DNA from 3 places in the Pantoea sp. Ae19-2 genome. Region 2 is predicted to be linked to each of the others. Evidence: predicted binding sites of a transcription regulator. Region 2 holds the regulator's gene; each other region holds the start of a gene.
What was found. Region 2 encodes Fur, which represses iron uptake genes when iron is present. Its sites were predicted from a motif close to ATAATAATGAGAACNACTATCAA; they were not measured.
Positions count from the first base shown of each region.

Region 1: feoA (ferrous iron transporter A) is a predicted target of Fur. The motif match lies at 3,569-3,591, and genes of this name have one in related genera.
Region 3: efeU (iron uptake transporter permease EfeU) is a predicted target of Fur. The motif match lies at 3,390-3,412, and genes of this name have one in related genera.

Region 1 covers NZ_JBCHWE010000001.1:3,498,123-3,504,086, reverse strand. The annotation lists gene AAIE03_RS16145 (FMN-dependent NADH-azoreductase) at 1-371, shown strand, start outside; gene AAIE03_RS16140 (YciI family protein) at 390-713, shown strand; gene AAIE03_RS16135 (methyl-accepting chemotaxis protein) at 757-2,418, opposite strand; gene cspE (transcription antiterminator/RNA stability regulator CspE) at 2,981-3,193, opposite strand; gene feoA (ferrous iron transporter A) at 3,627-3,851, shown strand; gene feoB (Fe(2+) transporter permease subunit FeoB) at 3,851-5,964, shown strand, end outside.
Region 2 covers NZ_JBCHWE010000001.1:2,589,599-2,595,562, forward strand. The annotation lists gene pgm (phosphoglucomutase (alpha-D-glucose-1,6-bisphosphate-dependent)) at 1-6, opposite strand, end outside; gene seqA (replication initiation negative regulator SeqA) at 32-583, opposite strand; gene ybfF (esterase) at 836-1,600, shown strand; gene ybfE (LexA regulated protein) at 1,767-2,051, shown strand; gene fldA (flavodoxin FldA) at 2,174-2,704, shown strand; gene fur (ferric iron uptake transcriptional regulator) at 3,040-3,483, shown strand; gene AAIE03_RS12040 (hypothetical protein) at 3,544-3,939, opposite strand; gene glnS (glutamine--tRNA ligase) at 4,171-5,838, opposite strand.
Region 3 covers NZ_JBCHWE010000001.1:1,356,438-1,362,401, reverse strand. The annotation lists gene efeB (iron uptake transporter deferrochelatase/peroxidase subunit) at 51-1,340, opposite strand; gene efeO (iron uptake system protein EfeO) at 1,340-2,461, opposite strand; gene efeU (iron uptake transporter permease EfeU) at 2,511-3,338, opposite strand; gene putP (sodium/proline symporter PutP) at 3,529-5,013, opposite strand; gene putA (trifunctional transcriptional regulator/proline dehydrogenase/L-glutamate gamma-semialdehyde dehydrogenase) at 5,457-5,964, shown strand, end outside.

The DNA.
Region 1 (5,964 bases), 910 kb from region 2:
TTGCCAGTGACGTCATCCTGGTAGGTGCACCTATGTATAACTTCTCGGTGCCAACTCAGCTTAAAGCCTGGCTGGATCGGCTCGCTCAGGCAGGCAAGACCTTCAAATACACCGAGAACGGTCCGGTAGGATTATCCGGTGGGCGAACCGTGATTATTGCTTCAGCACGAGGCGGCTTTTACCACGGTGGTCAGTTTGAAGATATGGATTTTCAGGAGCGCTATCTCTCTGCCTTTTTTGGATTTCTAGGCATCAAGAACATTCATTTTGTTCGTGCAGAAGGGGCGTCAAAAGGCGAAGCAATTCTGCTGCGCGAAATGGATAACGCTCGCCATGCTGCCGCGACGCTTATTCAGTCCCTAAATCTGTAATAAATCGGAGGATAGCTCATGCTTTACGTTATCACGCTCATTTATCGTCGTTCTGAAGCGGAACGAGAAAAATACAATCCAGGTCATAAAGCATGGCTGGCTGACAATATCAAAGCAGGCAAGGTGATATTTGCCGGCCCCCTGGAGCATCAGCGCGGCGGACTGGTATTAGCGGCGGCACCCGATGAGCATGCCGTCAGGACTATGCTGGATGACGATCCTTTTGTTGCATCAGCGTTAGTCGATGTGGTGGTGACAGGCGTGCATCCGGCGCTGGTCTCGTCAGCATTTTTATCTGGTTGGGGCAAGGATACGAAGGTCATTGACGTTTCTGGTCACTAAAACGCGATGCTGCGGGGCAGGCACTTGCCCCGCAGCAATGCAATCAGAAGGACTGCCAGTTTTCCGCTGACAGGCCAGCGCTAGTGCTCTCCGCTAAAGGCTTCTTCAGCGATGGTTTACGCAGCACATTCTGACCTGCGGCCGGGGTTCTGCCTGTGTTAAACACCGCTACCGACTGGCGTAACTGCGTTGCCTGATCCTCCAGCGATGCAGCGGCACTGGCCGACTCTTCAACCAGCGCGGCGTTTTGCTGCGTGACGCCGTCCATTTCAGATACCGCTTTACTCACCTGCTCAATGCCGCGCGTCTGCTCGGCCGAGGCTGAGGCAATCTCTGCCATCAACTGCGTCACGCTGTTAACGGAATTCACAATGCTGCCCATCACATCGCCTGCTTCTGAGGCGTGCGTCGAACCACTGTTTACGCGTTGGGTGGACTGGTCAATCAGCGTGCGTATTTCCTGGGCCGCGCTGGCGCTGCGACCGGCCAGAGACCGCACTTCACCGGCCACCACAGCAAAACCACGTCCCTGCTCGCCCGCACGCGCGGCTTCCACTGCGGCGTTAAGCGCCAGGATATTGGTCTGGAAGGCGATGCTGTCAATAATGCCAATAATGCTGGCGATCTGTTTTGAGCTTTCACTTATCTGTTCAATGTTGGCGATCACCTTCGCGACGATTTGCCCACCCTGCGAGGCCATCACGGAGGCATCTTTCGCCATGGTGGTTGCCTGCTGAGCATTTTCCGCGTTCAGTTTTACCGTTGAGGTGAGCTGCTCCATGCTGGCTGCGGTTTCCTCAAGGGCTGCGGCCTGTTGTTCGGTGCGCGAGGAGAGATCGGTACTGCCGGCAGAAACTTCTGCCGCGCCGGTAAAAATTGACTGCGTGGCATCATCCACAGAGCGGATGGTGACAACCAGCGCACTGCGCATCTCTTCGAGCTGGCGAAGCAGTCTGCCGGTTTCATTTTGACTCTCACTGGCGATCTCCTGAGTCAGATCACCGGCAGAGATAGCACGCATGTAATCCGTCGCCATGCTCAGCGGTTTCAGCAGCAGGGTTCTCAGACCGGCCCAAACAGTGGCAACGGTGACAAGGGCAATGATCGCGATAATCAGCAACGTCCACAGCATATTACTGTAGTTGCTATCGTTTTCAGCGGCTATCTGCTTCATTAACTGGTAGTTCGCACTGCGCCATGTCTGATAAGCCTTATCCAGATTATCCTGAGCTTCCTGCGCATCAAGATTCCCGTAACCCTGATAGTTATTATTTTTCAGGAAGTCTACTGAGGCGAGCATTGTTTCGTGCATCTTGTTGTAAGCCGCCTCGACATTTTTTGTCACCTCAGCATGCTGACCCGGTAATGCGGGTGCGGTCTTATAAGCCTGGAAATACTCATCAGCTTTATCGGCGGATTGTTTTGCCACCTCCAGCAGTTTGGCAATAGACGCCAGTGACGCCGGATCTTTCTGGTTTTTAAGGAAGCGAATCGCCACGCGGCTGATCGTCACGCGGGTTTTAATCAGCGTTTGTACACTGTCGCTCAACTGTTGTTGCTGCAGCGTAAGTTGTTCAGTATGCGAGAAATTGCGCCCGGCCTGACTGACAGAGGAATAAAAAAGAAAGCCCGTAATGGTCAATAGCGCACTAAAAAGAAATAACACGGCAACAATACCCGTCGTGATTTTAAGGTTTTTAAGCATTGCAGTAATCCCGGTAAAAGGTGATACAGGTTTATCGGTATTAAAATGATTAGCTTAATAGTGACGCGATAAATAATGTGATCTATGACAATAACTAAGAAATAAAAGCGGCTTTTCTGAAGAGAGAAAATGTTAGCGAGCCCTTGGGGAACATCGTCTCAATGATAAAAGGCAGCGCGGCTAAAATGTACCATCAGATACATTATTGTGATCTGAGAATAATAAAAAGGTCCACGGTTTGCGCCCATGCGTCGTTATTTTGCACACCCGATGCCTGTATTTTCACGTGAATATAATAACGCTTTGAAATAATAATGAAAACCTGATGCCCGGCGCTTTTCTCCCACTGGCGTTATTCGTGCAAGCGATGCAGAGGTTAGCGGATGTCAGGCGTGCTGGCGCAATGGAGGGCGAACAATATTCTGGAAGGCTGCAGCAAGGGCGAATGCAGTTTATGACAGGCATAAAAAAACCCGCACAAGGCGGGTTCTTTTCACAACGACTTAACTGCTCAGGCTGTTGCCATCATCGCTATCGTAAGCGGTCGTGAGGGCATCAGCTGTTACAGAGCAACAACATTGCCAGCTGAAGGACCTTTAGGACCGTTCTCGATTGAGAACTCCACTTTCTGGCCTTCATCTAATGTTTTGAAATCGCTGCTCTGAATAGCAGAGAAATGTACGAATACATCTTTGCTGCCGTCCTGAGGAGAAATAAAGCCGAAGCCTTTATCAGCGTTAAACCATTTTACTAAACCAGTCATTTTAGTTGACATAGATGTGTCCTTTTCATTTTGAGCCACGCAAGGTGACGAAGATGGCCTGTTTTGCAGATTTTACTTATTGGGCACTTAGGAGGAGGCTCATGAAGAAGGGCATCTGGGAATGACGCTTGAACTGAGGACTGCTTTACTAAAACTGCTTTCATAAGGTCTGTGTTCCAAACCGATGTCGCTACACTATAGAGGTTGAACGTATTAAGCAAGGTTTAATTTTATTTAAGTCAGACAGGCAGGCGGCCATGTAACAAACCCGGCCAGCGCACGGCCTTGCGCTGGCCACGGCCCGTTGTTGAACAGGCCCGCTTATCCCGATCGCCACCACCCCATTCATTTCTGCTTTCCTGGGGTTCTGCCCATCCAGATCAATAAACAAGAATAGTTATCATTTGTATAATCCCTTTCTGCTGTTACCGGAACGGATAAGGCCATGCAAATTACACCAGGTACAACCTATCGCATCAGGGGATACCAACATTCTATTCATCCCGCCTGGCGGCAAAAATTATTAACTATGGGCATGTTACCCGGCACGCTGATTGAGGTCGTTCGGATCGCACCGCTGGGCGATCCCGTTCAGGTCCGCACGCGTCGCGTGAGCCTTGCGGTCAGGCAGCAGGACCTGGCGTCCGTCATGCTGGAAGAAATACGCTGATGAAAACATTGACTCTAGGCCTGATTGGCAACCCAAATACCGGCAAAACCACGCTGTTTAACCAGCTTACTGGCGCACGTCAGCGCGTCGGCAACTGGGCCGGCGTCACTGTCGAACGTAAAGAAGGGCAGTTTTTTACCGCCACAACGGATGTGCGACTGGTGGATTTGCCAGGCACCCGCTCGCTCACCACCTGTTCGGCGGACGGCTCTGTTGATGAAAGCATCGCCTGCCGATACCTGTTTGACGATCACGCCGACCTGATTGTGAACGTGATCGACAGTTCAAACCTGGAGAGCCATCTTTTCCTGACGTTTCAGTTACTGGAACTGGGGGTTCCCTGCATTGTGGCGCTGACTATGCAGGACATTGCGGCCAGCCATAACATTCGCATTGATATCGCTGCACTCTCAGCCCGTCTGGGCTGTCCGGTTGTCACCCTGACTTCTACCCGTGCTGACGGCATCGCTAAGCTGAAAGACGCCATTGATAGCTGGCAAAAAGAGATCGCGCCGCCGCCGGTGGTGTACCCGTCCGGGATCGAAGCAGCGATTTCCCGGCTCCGCGCTATGATGCCCGGCGATATCAGCGCGCAAAAACAGCGCTGGCTGGCGTTACAGCTACTGGAAGGCGATGTTCACAGCCGTGAGGTTTGTCCTGCGGCCGTAGCGCATTTGCCCGAGATTGTTGAGGCGGCTGGCGGCGATCCGGCGATGGTGATCGCCGACAGCCGTTATCAGGCCATTGCGACGCTCTGTGCCGCCGTCAGTAATATTCAGCAGTCGGCGCCGGGCACGCTGACTGAAGGACTGGACAGCATCGTGCTCAACCGGTGGGCAGGTATTCCAGTTTTTCTGGGTGTGATGTACCTGATGTTTGTTCTGTCGATCAATATTGGTGCCGCCCTCCAGCCACTATTCGATAGCGGTTCGGTGGCGCTGTTTATTCATGGCACGCAATGGCTGGGTTTTCACTTTCACTTTCCCGACTGGGTGACGGTATTTCTGGCACAGGGAATCGGTGCCGGAATCAATACCGTGCTACCGATTCTGCCGCAGATTGGCCTAATGTATCTGTTTCTCTCTTTTCTGGAAGACTCCGGTTACATGGCGCGTGCGGCATTTGTTATCGATCGCCTGATGCAGTCGCTGGGCCTGCCCGGTAAATCCTTTGTTCCCTTAATCGTCGGCTTTGGCTGCAATGTGCCATCCGTTATGGGCGCCCGCACGCTCGATACACCCCGTGAGCGCTTACTTACGGTGCTGATTGCGCCCTTTATGTCCTGCGGCGCTCGTCTGGCCATTTTTGCTGTATTTGCCGCCACGTTTTTTGGGGCTTACAGCGCCAGCCTGGTCTTTTCCCTTTACGTGCTGGGCATTGCTGTGGCGATTATCACCGGGTTGATCCTGAAACATACGCTGCTGCGTGGAGAAGCGTCTCCGTTTGTGATGGAGCTGCCCGTCTATCATCGTCCCCATCTCAAGAGCCTGCTGATCCAGACCTGGCAGCGCCTGAAAATGTTTATCATCCGTGCCGGACGGGTCATCATTTTAGTGAGCATGGTTATCGGTCTGCTCAGCAGCTTTTCGTTTAACGGATCGACGGTGGACAATATCAACCAGTCCGCCCTGGCCTCAGCCAGCAAAGTCGTCACGCCAGCACTGCGGCCAATCGGGATCACTCCGGATAACTGGCAGGCCACTGTGGGCCTGGTCACCGGCATTATGGCAAAGGAAGTGGTGGTTGGAACGCTGAACAGCCTCTATGTCGGAGAAGATGTGCAAAGCGGTGCCTTTGATCCGCAGCACTTTGATCTGTTAGGTGAGCTGGGCGACGCACTCACAGAAACCGGCAACAGTCTGCAAGCGGCGTTTCGCCTGAGCGCGCTGGCAAATCCTATCGAGGCCAGCAAAGGAGACAGTGAAATAAATGCCAGGCAGATGGGCGTGATGAGTGCGAAGTTTGGCAACGGCTTTGCCGCTTACAGCTACTTAATTTTTGTGCTGCTTTACGTGCCCTGCGTCTCGGTTATGGGGGCGATTGCCCGCGAGGCTGGAAGAAACTGGATGCTGTTTTCATTCTTTTGGGGTTTAAACGTCGCCTATTCCGTCGC
Region 2 (5,964 bases):
GGCCATTGGCGCTTCTCCCTGACGCTTCAGTTTAAATGGTGCCGCAAACTTTCTCTGCCAGCTCCGACGGGAACTGCATCGACAGCATAATGTGTTCAACCATGCTGCGTTTGCGACCGGTATTGGTATTGGTAATAACCCAGTACGGCGTGCCGGGAACGTGCTTCGGCTTGGTATGGGTACCGCTTTGCAGCAACGTATGTTCATCGCCCGCGAAATAGATGCGCGTGCGGCCCTGCAGCGACGTTGTCGCCTCGGCAAACGCTGCGGTATCCAGACGATAGAGCGTTGACAAGATTAGCATAAAGCGGTTAACCGCCCGCTTCTGCTCCGCATATTCATCCGACAGCATTAGCTCACGCACTGCGCGAACACGATCCTGAGGGCGCGATTCATTACCTGCCGACGGTGCCGCTTTAGACGGGGCCGGTGCGGAGACGGGCTGCGTGTCATTGACCGCCGCGGGCTGACCGGCAGTAAACTTCAGCATACGGCGCAGAATATCGGATGCACTTTCGCCAATGTGTTGCGTGTGGCTGGCAATATAACGGTAGAGCTCTTCGTCAACTTCGATCGTTTTCATCTTATTCCGTACGGTTTTTTTACTCACGACAGAACCCGCGATTTTCTGAATACCCCGAGCTGCTGATCGGCATTTCAAAAAGGAGGCAGGTTCTAACATGAAGATTATAAAGTTAAATTCAGACAGGCTGATAGCATTCAAACGGTTTATGGGCAAAAGTCAGAATATGTCCTAATGCCGCCGGAAGCAGCGCGCCTGAAAAGGTGAAACCATGATAACCTAAGCTCAGGTCTCACACTTAAGAACTTTGCTATGATTTTGAATGCGCGCCTGCAAACTGAACAATCTTCTTCTGATTCCACACCTGTCCTGCTGATTCATGGTCTGTTTGGCAGTCTTGATAACCTTGGCATTCTGGCCCGAGGGCTTAAAGACGATCGACCGCTTATTCAGGTTGATGTGCGCAACCACGGGCTATCGCCGCGCGCAGACGAGATGAACTACAGGGTGATGGCTCAGGACATGCTGGATACGCTGGATGCTCAGGGGATTGAGCGGATCGCGGTCATTGGTCATTCCATGGGCGGTAAGATCGCCATGACAATGAGCGCGCTGGCACCAGAACGTATCGAACAGATGGTGATGATCGACATCGCGCCCGTTGACTATCAGACACGTCGGCATGACGAGATTTTCGCCGCTATCCGGGCCGTCACGGCCGCTGGCGTCACCTTGCGCACTGAAGCCGCAGAGATCATGCGCAACCATATTGATGAGGACGGCGTCATTCAGTTCATCCTGAAATCATTCAGTCAGGGCGAATGGCGCTTTAATGTCCCGGTGTTATGGGACAACTATGCGCTGATCTCCGGCTGGCAGGAGGTGCCTGCCTGGCCACATCCCGCGCTGTTTATTCGCGGTGGCGACTCACCTTATCTGGATAATCAGTATCGTGACGCGTTACTCAGGCAGTTCCCGGCCGCGCATGCACATGTGATCGGTGGTGCTGGTCACTGGGTCCATGCTGAAAAACCTGATGCCGTTTTACGCAGTATTCGACGCTTTTTTGCGCTTTAAAACATCTTAACTGGCTGTAAAAGTTTAAGATTGGCGTCCGCGGTTAGCCTGGAGTATGATGGCGCGCTAAATTTTTGCCGTGGGCGCGGTTGCCCGCGGGAAGAGTCAATACTTTAATCTGCGCAGCGGAAACGTCTCGTTCGCGCCCACTCAGTTGTACTAAGTCATGGCAAAAGAACACACTGACCGTACGACGCTCGATCTGTTCGCTAACGAGCGTCGCCCTGGTCGCCCAAAAACCAGTCCGCTTACGCGTGATGAACAACTGCGTATCAACAAACGCAATCAACTGAAACGTGACAAAGGGCGCGGACTTCGTCGTGTCGAACTCAAAATGAACAGTGAAGCCGTTGAAGCGCTGAATATGCTGGCTGAGCAGCGCAATCTCAGCCGCAGCGAATTAATTGAACAAATGCTGCTGGCACAACTCAAACTGGACTCACGCGGGTAAACCGCACACAGAAACAAATGTCGCGGCTTTACACATTCCGCCCTTTTGCGCGGTCTGCTATCATTTGCTGAACAGGCTCCGGCATTCATTCTATCATCAGGATTTAAGAGGTTATTTTACCCATGGCAATCGTAGGCATCTTCTTTGGCAGCGATACCGGTAACACCGAAAACATTGCAAAAATGATCCAGAAACAACTGGGTAAAGACGTTGCAGAAGTTCACGACATCGCGAAAAGCACTAAAGAAGACTTAGAAGCCTTTGACATTCTGCTGCTGGGCATCCCCACCTGGTATTACGGTGAAGCCCAGTGCGACTGGGATGACTTCTTCCCGACGCTGGAAGAGATCGACTTTAACGGCAAGCTGGTTGCGCTGTTTGGCTGTGGCGATCAGGAAGATTACGCAGAGTACTTCTGTGATGCCATGGGAACCATTCGTGACATCATCGAACCTAACGGCGCCATCATCGTGGGCCACTGGCCGACCGAGGGTTACCACTTCGAAGCGTCAAAAGGCCTGGCTGATGACAACCACTTCCTGGGTCTGGCTATTGATGAAGATCGCCAGCCAGAGCTGACCAACGAACGCGTTGATAAATGGGTTAAGCAAATTTTTGATGAGCTGCAGCTCAAAGAAATCATTGAAGCCTGATCGCGCTGAGCTCAGTGTGGACGCAGGTTCACACTGAGCAAACGGCTTTTCCTATAAAAATAATAGCTACATTTTTGTAACTTTCCCCATTTAATCTGTAGAATACCCGCATCGATCATCTGCTTATTTCCCAGGAACTGAGATGACAAAACGCGAAATGCGACTCGTCCGCTTTCCATGCCATGCGCAGCGAACATCGCCGCTGGCGCATCGCAAGGACATCGGTTTTCATTTCAGCGCATCAGTTCTATAATGAGACGCAAATGAGAATGGCGGTCGATCGACATACAGGCTACGTGCCACAAGAGTGACTAAAGTAACAGGACAATATCCGCATGACTGACAACAATACCGCATTAAAGAAGGCTGGCCTGAAAGTCACATTGCCCAGACTCAAAATTCTGGAAGTGCTTCAGGAACCTGCATGCCATCACGTCAGCGCGGAAGATCTGTATAAACGCCTGATCGACATGGGCGAAGAGATTGGACTGGCCACGGTCTACCGTGTGCTTAACCAGTTCGACGATGCAGGCATCGTGACCCGCCACAACTTTGAAGGCGGTAAATCGGTGTTTGAGCTGACGCAGCAGCACCATCACGACCACCTGATCTGTCTGGATTGCGGTAAAGTGATTGAATTTAGTGACGAATCCATTGAGACGCGTCAACGTGAAATCGCGACCCGTCATGGTATTAAGCTCACCAACCACAGCCTGTACCTGTACGGTCACTGTGCACTGGGCGACTGCCGTGAAGACGAAACGCTGCACGACAAATAAGCGCTTTCGGGTATAAAGTAAAAAAGCCGATGTTCACATCGGCTTTTTTATTGCTGTCGCTCAGGTCACGAGCGTTTCCTGCAGGTAGCGCCAGCGTGGAACAGAGGTGGTGCAGTCCAGAATCGCCAGCGAAATACGGCTTTTATTTTCACCATTCATCATCTGCAGTTCGCGATACTGAATCGTCACTTCGTTCGCATGCTCAGAAAGAATTACATGCTCACTGGTCGCAATGCGCATCCCTTCCCTTGCCCCCTGCAGTCGTCGAAAAAGATCTTCAACCTGATCCAGGTTCAGCTGTTTTCCCTGCGGCGTGACCATCTTAAAATCGGGATGAAAGTGCGAGAGCAGCAGATGAAAACTGTCGCTACCATCCCGACCATGATTAAAAATATGTTCAATAAGCTGATGTAACACGACAACGCTATGTTTGGCTTCCTGTGCAAAAAGTGTCATTTTTTCCTTTTAAACCCACAAACTGATACTTCAGAGGGTTAGCGTACCTGAAAAAAAAGAATTAACACTGGGAAATTTATTAAAAAAATTAAACTGAGAGCGGTTCCACAAAAATAAAATTAATACTCTGACTCTGCTCAGGAGAAACGTCGGTACTAAAAAAAATCGCCGCAATAAAAAAGGGCGATAAGTCGCCCTTTCGATTACCCTGCGGTCAACATCACAGAGAAATTATTCGCCGATTTTCGCCCAGGTATCGCGTAAACCTACCGTGCGGTTAAACACTAACTGTGAAGGGGTTGAATAAACGCTGTCGGCACAGAAGTAGCCTTCGCGCTCAAACTGGTAGGGCGCGCTGGCCACCGCATCACGCAGGCCGGGTTCAACAAAGCCCTGTTTGACCTCCAGCGAGTCGGGATTAATCGTGGTCAGGAAATCGTCTGCCGCGCCAGGATTGGGTACGCTAAACAGGCGATCGTAAAGACGGAACTCAGCGGGCAGCGCATGTTCAGCGGACACCCAGTGAATCACGCCTTTAACTTTACGGCCGTCAGCAGGATCTTTGCTCAGCGTATCCACATCACAGGTGCAGTAGATGCAGGTGATATTGCCTTCTTCATCTTTCGCGATACGCTCGGCTCGGATCACGTACGCATTACGCAGGCGCACCTCTTTACCCAGCACCAGGCGTTTATACTGCTTGTTAGCTTCTTCACGGAAATCGGCCCGATCGATCCAGATTTCGCGGCTGAACGGCACGTCGCGCGTCCCCATCTCCGGTTTGTTAGGATGGTTCGGCATGCTAAGCACTTCGTTATGGCCTGCCGGCAGGTTTTCCAGCACCAGCTTAACCGGATCCAACACCGCCATCGCGCGTGGCGCATTTTCATTGAGATCGTCGCGGATACAAGACTCCAGCGAGGCCATTTCAACAATGTTGTCCTGCTTGGTAATACCAATACGCCGGCAAAACTCACGGATTGAGGCCGCGGTATAACCACGGCGACGCAGGCCGGACACGGTTAACATACGGGGATCGTCCCAGCCTTCCACATGCTTCTCACTGACCAGCTGCGTGAGTTTGCGTTTTGACATCACCGCATATTCAAGATTCAGGCGCGAAAATTCGTACTGACGTGGATGAACCGGAATCGTGATGTTGTCCAGCACCCAGTCATACAGACGGCGGTTATCCTGGAACTCCAGTGTACAGAGTGAATGCGTAATGCCTTCCAGCGCATCGGAAATGCAGTGGGTAAAATCGTACATCGGGTAGATGCACCATTTGTTGCCGGTTTGATGATGTTCAGCAAACTTAATGCGGTACAGCACCGGGTCGCGCATAACGATAAAGCTGGAAGCCATATCAATTTTTGCACGCAGACAGGCTTTACCTTCTGCAAATTCACCGTTGCGCATTTTTTCAAACAGGGCAAGGTTCTCTTCCACGCTGCGATCGCGGTATGGGCTGTTTTTACCCGGCGCGGTTAACGTTCCCCGGTATTCACGAATTTCTTCAGGGGTCAGTTCATCAACATAGGCAAGTCCCTTTCCGATCAGTTCAACCGCATACTGGTAAAGCTGATCAAAATAGTCAGATGAATAACGAACGTCGCCACTCCACGAAAAACCCAACCACTGCACATCACGCTTGATGGACTCAACAAATTCCATATCCTCTTTAACCGGATTGGTATCGTCAAAACGCAGATTGCACTCGCCCTGATAGTCTTGTGCAATACCAAAATTCAGGCAGATTGATTTAGCATGACCGATGTGCAGATAACCATTTGGCTCTGGCGGGAAACGGGTATGCACACTGCTGTGCTTCCCGCTCGCCAAATCCTCGTCAATAATCTGACGAATAAAGTTAGTTGGGCGGGCTTCAGCCTCACTCATCTCAAAATCCTCAACGCGTAGAAAGGGTGGTTTATACCACGTAATATCCGGGTATGATCCACAAAGCGTTGCAGAGAAACAACCGTTTGTTGGGCGTTTAAAATAAAAAAGGCAGGAATCGCTTCC
Region 3 (5,964 bases), 1.2 Mb from region 2:
AATACGGCACACTGGGCGGTCAGGCACAGAATGCCGTGATTAAAATTTAATCAGCTTTCAAGTAAGGACTGGCCCAAATAATGATTTTCATTGATAACGCCGGGTAATACAAAAAAGTATCCGCCGCCAAAGGGACGTATATACTCTTCCAGCGCTTCACCATTCAGACGGTTTTGTACGGTCAGAAAACCCAATTCTAAATCATGTTGATAACAAACAAACAGCAAGCCCATTTCCATCTGGCCTGACGCTGAAATACCCGCAGAATAACTGTAGCCCCGGCGCAGCATCAGGCTGCTTTCGGTCGCAGGCGTGCGCGGGTTCGCCAGCCGAATATGCGCATCCAACGCAATGACATCGCCATCAGGATCCTGGCGATAATCCGGCACGTCGTGCTCGTTTTTCATGCCCAGTGGTGCGCCGCTTAATTTCTCGCGACCAAAGATCGTTTGTTGCTCACCCAATGGCGTGCGATCCCACATTTCCACATGAAAACGGATCAACCTTACTGCCTGATAACTGCCGTGACGGGCCCACGCGGGTTCCGCCTGCTCTTCCGTTACCCACAGCAGCTTATCCATCAACGCCATGTTATGCGTATCGGGATTGGCCGTGCCGTCTTTAAAACCCAGCAGATTAATGGGCGTTTCTTTTCCCGCGCTGCGCGCGGCATGATCTGAAATAAACCCTTCCCGTCGCCAGCGAATGCCGAGCAAATCGGGCGTATGTTTCACCACATCACGGAGTGCATGAATCACCGTGTCCTGCGTGTTAGCACAGATTTGCAACAGCAGATCGCCGTGGCACTGATTTGCATCCAGAGAGTCGTTAGGGAAACGGCTCATGGCCTGCAGTTTGGCCGGCTTAAGCGCCGCCAGACCAAAGCGCGAATCAAACAGGGAATGACCGACGGAAACCGTCATCGTCAGGTTGTCCGGGGCAATCTCGGCCCCCAGAATGCCTGAATCCAGCGGCGGCAGCTGTGGGTTGGTCACCGCGGGCGCCATCCCGCCCCGGGTCAGAAACGCGATGCGCTGCGTAAGCAGTTTGAACAAACGCTGCAGTTCCTGCTTATCGCGGGTCAGCACATCGAACGCGACCAGCATCATTGACGCCTGCTGTGGCGTCGTAATGCCGGATTGATGCACGCCATAAAAGGGCTGCACTTGCTGACGCGCGTTCGGCGTTACCGTGCCGGGCGAAAAGCTGTCCGGGTTTTCGGCGGCCGCGGCATGAAACGGGCACCCACCGCTGACGGCCGCCGCGCCGCCCAGCATTCCCAGTCCTTTCAATAAACGGCGGCGCGATGGCTGGCTTAACGCCTTATCCTTATCCATCATCAATCCAGGCCTAAGGTGCCACGCAGCAGAGAAAGATCTTCCGCCAGGGCAGTAATCGGCCCTTTCAGCGCGGTTCGATCGGCTGGCGTCAGTTTTTCATACGATTCATAACCCTGACCGCTGCGGTATTTATCCAGAATCTCGTCAACTTTCGCGAAATTGGCATCCACTTTTGCCAGAAGCGCTGGATTTGCCTGCTTCAGGACGGGGCGCAACAGCTCGACAATTTTTTGCGCGCCATCCACGTTCGCCCGGAAATCCCACAGGTCGGTACGGCTGTAACGATCTTCTTCGCCGGAGATTTTACTGGAAGCCACTTCTTCGATCAGCCCTGCGGCGCCGCCCACGACCTTGGCCGGTGGGAACGCCAACTCGCTAACGCGTTTCTGCAAATCGCGCACGTCGTTGTTTAACTGCTCGGCATAGCCCGCCATATCTTTGGTGCTATTATCGGCAAACAACGCTTTCTCAAGCCGGTGAAAACCGGTGAATTTCGGGTCTTCAGCCTTTTTCTCATAATCATCTTCACGGGAGTCAATGCGACCATCCAGATCGGAGAACAGCTCAGCTATCGGCTCTATACGTTCGTAATGCTGGCGCGTGGGGGCAAACAGCGCTTTGGCTTTTTCGATATCTCCGGCTTTCACCGCATCCGTAAAGGCCTGGGTTCCCGCCACCAGCTGGTTGACTTCGTCCGTCACGTAGGCTTTGTAGGCGTTAATTGGACCCGCCAGCTGCATCAGTTCTGTTTTACCTTTCTGCACGTTTTTGCCCGCGCCGCCCTGGACAATCAGCTTGCCTTTCGGGTTCGTCAGCAGGCCGCAGGTCATTTCATATTCGCCCGCTTCAAGGTTGGCGGTCAGTTTTTGACTGAAGCCGGGCGCAATATTTTCGCGCTCCTCAACCACCATCACCCCTTTAAGGATTTCCCATTCCAGCGCCTTTTGGCTGTTGTTTTTGATTAGAAACTGAGTCTTGCCCGCCTGAACCGTCAGTGACATCGGTTCACACTGCTTGTCCGTGACACTCACGCTAACCTGTGGAATGGCTGCAGCCAGTGTGGAGCCGGAAACCGCCAGCAGCGAAGCCAGCACCGCGTGACGACGAAAACGCTTCTTCATATTTTTCCCTATTCAGTCAGAGGCGCGCCTGACGCGCCTGGTAAACGCGTTAGCGCGCAGCGGCTGAGGTTCCAGCACGTGCAGGCATAACAAACAGTAATAATGCCGGAATCAAATAAAGCAGCCAGACGGCCACTTCACTTACGCTGGGGGCTTCCTGATAACCCAGAATGCCTTCAAGCAGCGTGCCAAACAGTGAATGGGTCGATAAGGTGTTACTCATATCGAACGCCACCTGCTGAAAATGGTTCCACAGCCCGGCTTCATGAAAGGCACGGATAGCGCCAGCTGCCAGCCCCGCGGCCACCAGAAGAATAAAAAGGCTGGTCCAGCGGAAAAAGTGCGCCATATTCAGACGAACCCCGCCCCAGTAGATCAACATGCCCAGCACAACGGCCGTCGCCAGGCCAAGCACGGCACCCAGCGGCGGCGCATAACCGACGTCCTGAGTGAAGGCGGCCAGTAAAAAGAACACTGACTCCAGCCCTTCCCGGGCGACGGCAAGAAACACCATCAGGACCAGGGCCAGGCCGCCCCCGGCTGATTTCTGTAAAGCCTGATCGACCGCCTGCTCCAGTTCCAGCTTGATATTGCGCGCCACCCGGCGCATCCAGAACACCATTGAGGTCAGGATGACGACCGCGACCACCGCAACAATGCCTTCAAAAAGCTCTTGCTGCTTCTGAGGAAACTCCCCTGTGGTCTGGTTAATGACGATGCCCAGCGCAAGGCAAAGCGCAGCGGCAATAAACACACCCGCCCACATGGCAGGGAACCATTGTGTGCGCTGCGTCCTTTTCAGGTAGCTGGCAATAAGGCTCACGATGAGCGCTGCCTCCAGGCCTTCACGCAGCATGATGAGAAAGGGAACGAACATCGTCGACCTCTTGAATGTTAAGCAGCGTCAATGGGACGTAAATTTACGTAAAAACGAACGATACCGATTATCATTACCACTCAGAAAAAAACAAGTTCCTCCGTGAAATAATTTCGTAACTGTCTGTGCCAGACGCAGGCCAAAAAAAAACCCACCCTTTACAGGGCAGGCTTTTCAACACGTTCACGCCTTATTTAGTCTGGAATTCTGTCTCGGCAGCATCGAAGCGTTCAATGGCCGCTGCAGAAGGTTCACGGCCTGCCAGGCTGAAGACCACAATGGCGATACTGGCAAAAATAAAGCCCGGAATGATTTCATACAGGCCGAGCCAGCCATACTGTTTCCATACCAGTACCGTGACCGCACCGACAATCATTCCCGCCAGCGCACCATTGCGGTTCATGCGTTTCCAGCACACGCCAAACAGGACTACCGGTCCAAATGCCGCGCCAAAACCGGCCCATGCATAGCTGACCAGGCCTAACACCCGATTTTCGGGATTCGACGCCAGCGCGATGGCCACTAACGCTACCAGCAGCACCATGAGGCGCCCTACCCAAACCAGTTCTTTCTGGCTGGCATTCTTGCGTAAAAAGCCTTTGTACAAATCTTCCGTCAGCGCACTGGAGCAGACCAGCAGCTGGCAGCTGAGCGTGGACATGACCGCCGCCAGAATGGCAGACAATAAAATACCGGCAATCCACGGATTAAACAGAATACGTGCCAGCTCAATAAAGACGCGCTCTCCATTCTGTGAAACGCCCGCAGCCAGAGAAGGATTATTGTGGAAATAGGCGATCCCAAAGAAGCCCACGGCCACCGCGCCCGCCAGACAGAGAATCATCCACGCCATGCCGATACGGCGCGCGGTACGAATGGAACGATGTGAATCCGCCGCCATAAAACGTGCCAGGATATGAGGCTGACCGAAATAGCCCAGTCCCCAGCCCAGCAGTGACAGCACGGCCACGAAATTCAGGCCTTTGAACATATCGACGTTTTCAGCATTTTTGGCCTCAATCACCGCCATCGAATCGCTCCAGCCACCCACGGCGATGACCACGATGACTGGCGTCAGGATCAGCGCGAAGATCATCAGGCTGGCCTGAACGGTATCCGTCCAGCTCACCGCCAGGAATCCGCCCACCAGGGTATACAGAATGGTGGCGGCGGCACCGGCCCAGAGGGCGGTGGAGTAATCCATACCAAAGGTGCTTTCAAACAGACGCGCGCCTGCCACCACGCCTGATGCGCAGTAGATAGTGAAAAACACCAGAATCACCACGGCAGAAATGACCCGCAAGATTTTGCTGCGATCTTCAAAGCGGCTGGTAAAGAAGTCAGGCAGCGTCAGGGCGTTATCATGATGTTCCGTCTGAACCCGTAAGCGCCCCGCGACAATCTTCCAGTTAAACCATGCACCAATAATCAGGCCAATGGCGATCCAGCTTTCAGAGATACCGGAAAGAAAAATGGCACCCGGCAATCCCATTAGCAACCATCCACTCATATCGGAGGCTCCAGCGGACAGCGCAGTCACGACACTGCCCAGGCTGCGCCCGCCCAGAATATAGTCGTCGAAGTTTTTCGTTGAGCGCCAGGCAATAAAACCGATAAGCACCATCCCAAGGATATAAATTAAAAAGGTCACCAACATTGGCGTACTTACTGTCATTTGTTTCTCCGTTATTATCCGATCTCTTGAGAGAAATCTTTTTCCTGCCCCCCTCGGAACGTGAAGGCGTCAGGCTGTTACCGCATCAAGAGAAAGCGATTTCCCTTAAGGCGCGGTATCCTGCCGTAAAGGCACGGCGCACACAATGCATTTAACACATCCGTCACATCAGTTTCACCTCTCAATACCTTTTTAATGCTCACAGGTTGCGCCCGCTCACAATAAAGTTGCACCTTTGCAATGATTTCACCCTTTAAATTGAATGGGGTTGCAACTTTGGCGAGTTTTTTGCAGCAAGATTTGTGCCGCTTTTAAATGTTAATTAAAAAAGGGGTTTCAAAGTGTGCAACCGAGGTCACATTTAACCTGGTTGCACAAAGTTGCAACATGGGTAATAGTGCAGCCCATGCTCTGGTCAAAACCGTTTTAAGGAAGAGAAAATCATGGGAACAACAACCATGGGGGTGAAGCTGGATGAAGCCACCCGCAACCGTATTAAACTGGCGGCGCAGAAACTCGATCGCACGCCTCACTGGCTGATTAAACAGGCGATCTTTAATTATCTGACCCAGTTAGATGCGGGTGAAACGGTGGATGAGATCCCCCTGCAGCTTAACGACTCAGCGTCCGATGAGCTTGCCCCGGAAGAGATGGTTCAGCCCTTCCTTGAATTCGCCGAAAACATTTTGCCGCAGTCGGTCGCCCGCTCTGCGGTGACAGCCGCCTGGCGCCGTCCTGAAACTGATGCGGTTCCCATGTTGCTTGAGCAAGCGCGCCTTCCCGCCGCACTGGCAGAAAAAACGCAGCAGCTGGCGCACCAGCTGGCCGACAAGCTGAGGCACCAAAAAGGGGCGACCGGCCGTGCCGGCATGGTGCAAAGCCTGCTGCAGGAGTTTTCACTCTCCTCTCAGGAAGGTGTGGCATTAATGTGCCTGGCCGAGGCTTTGTTGC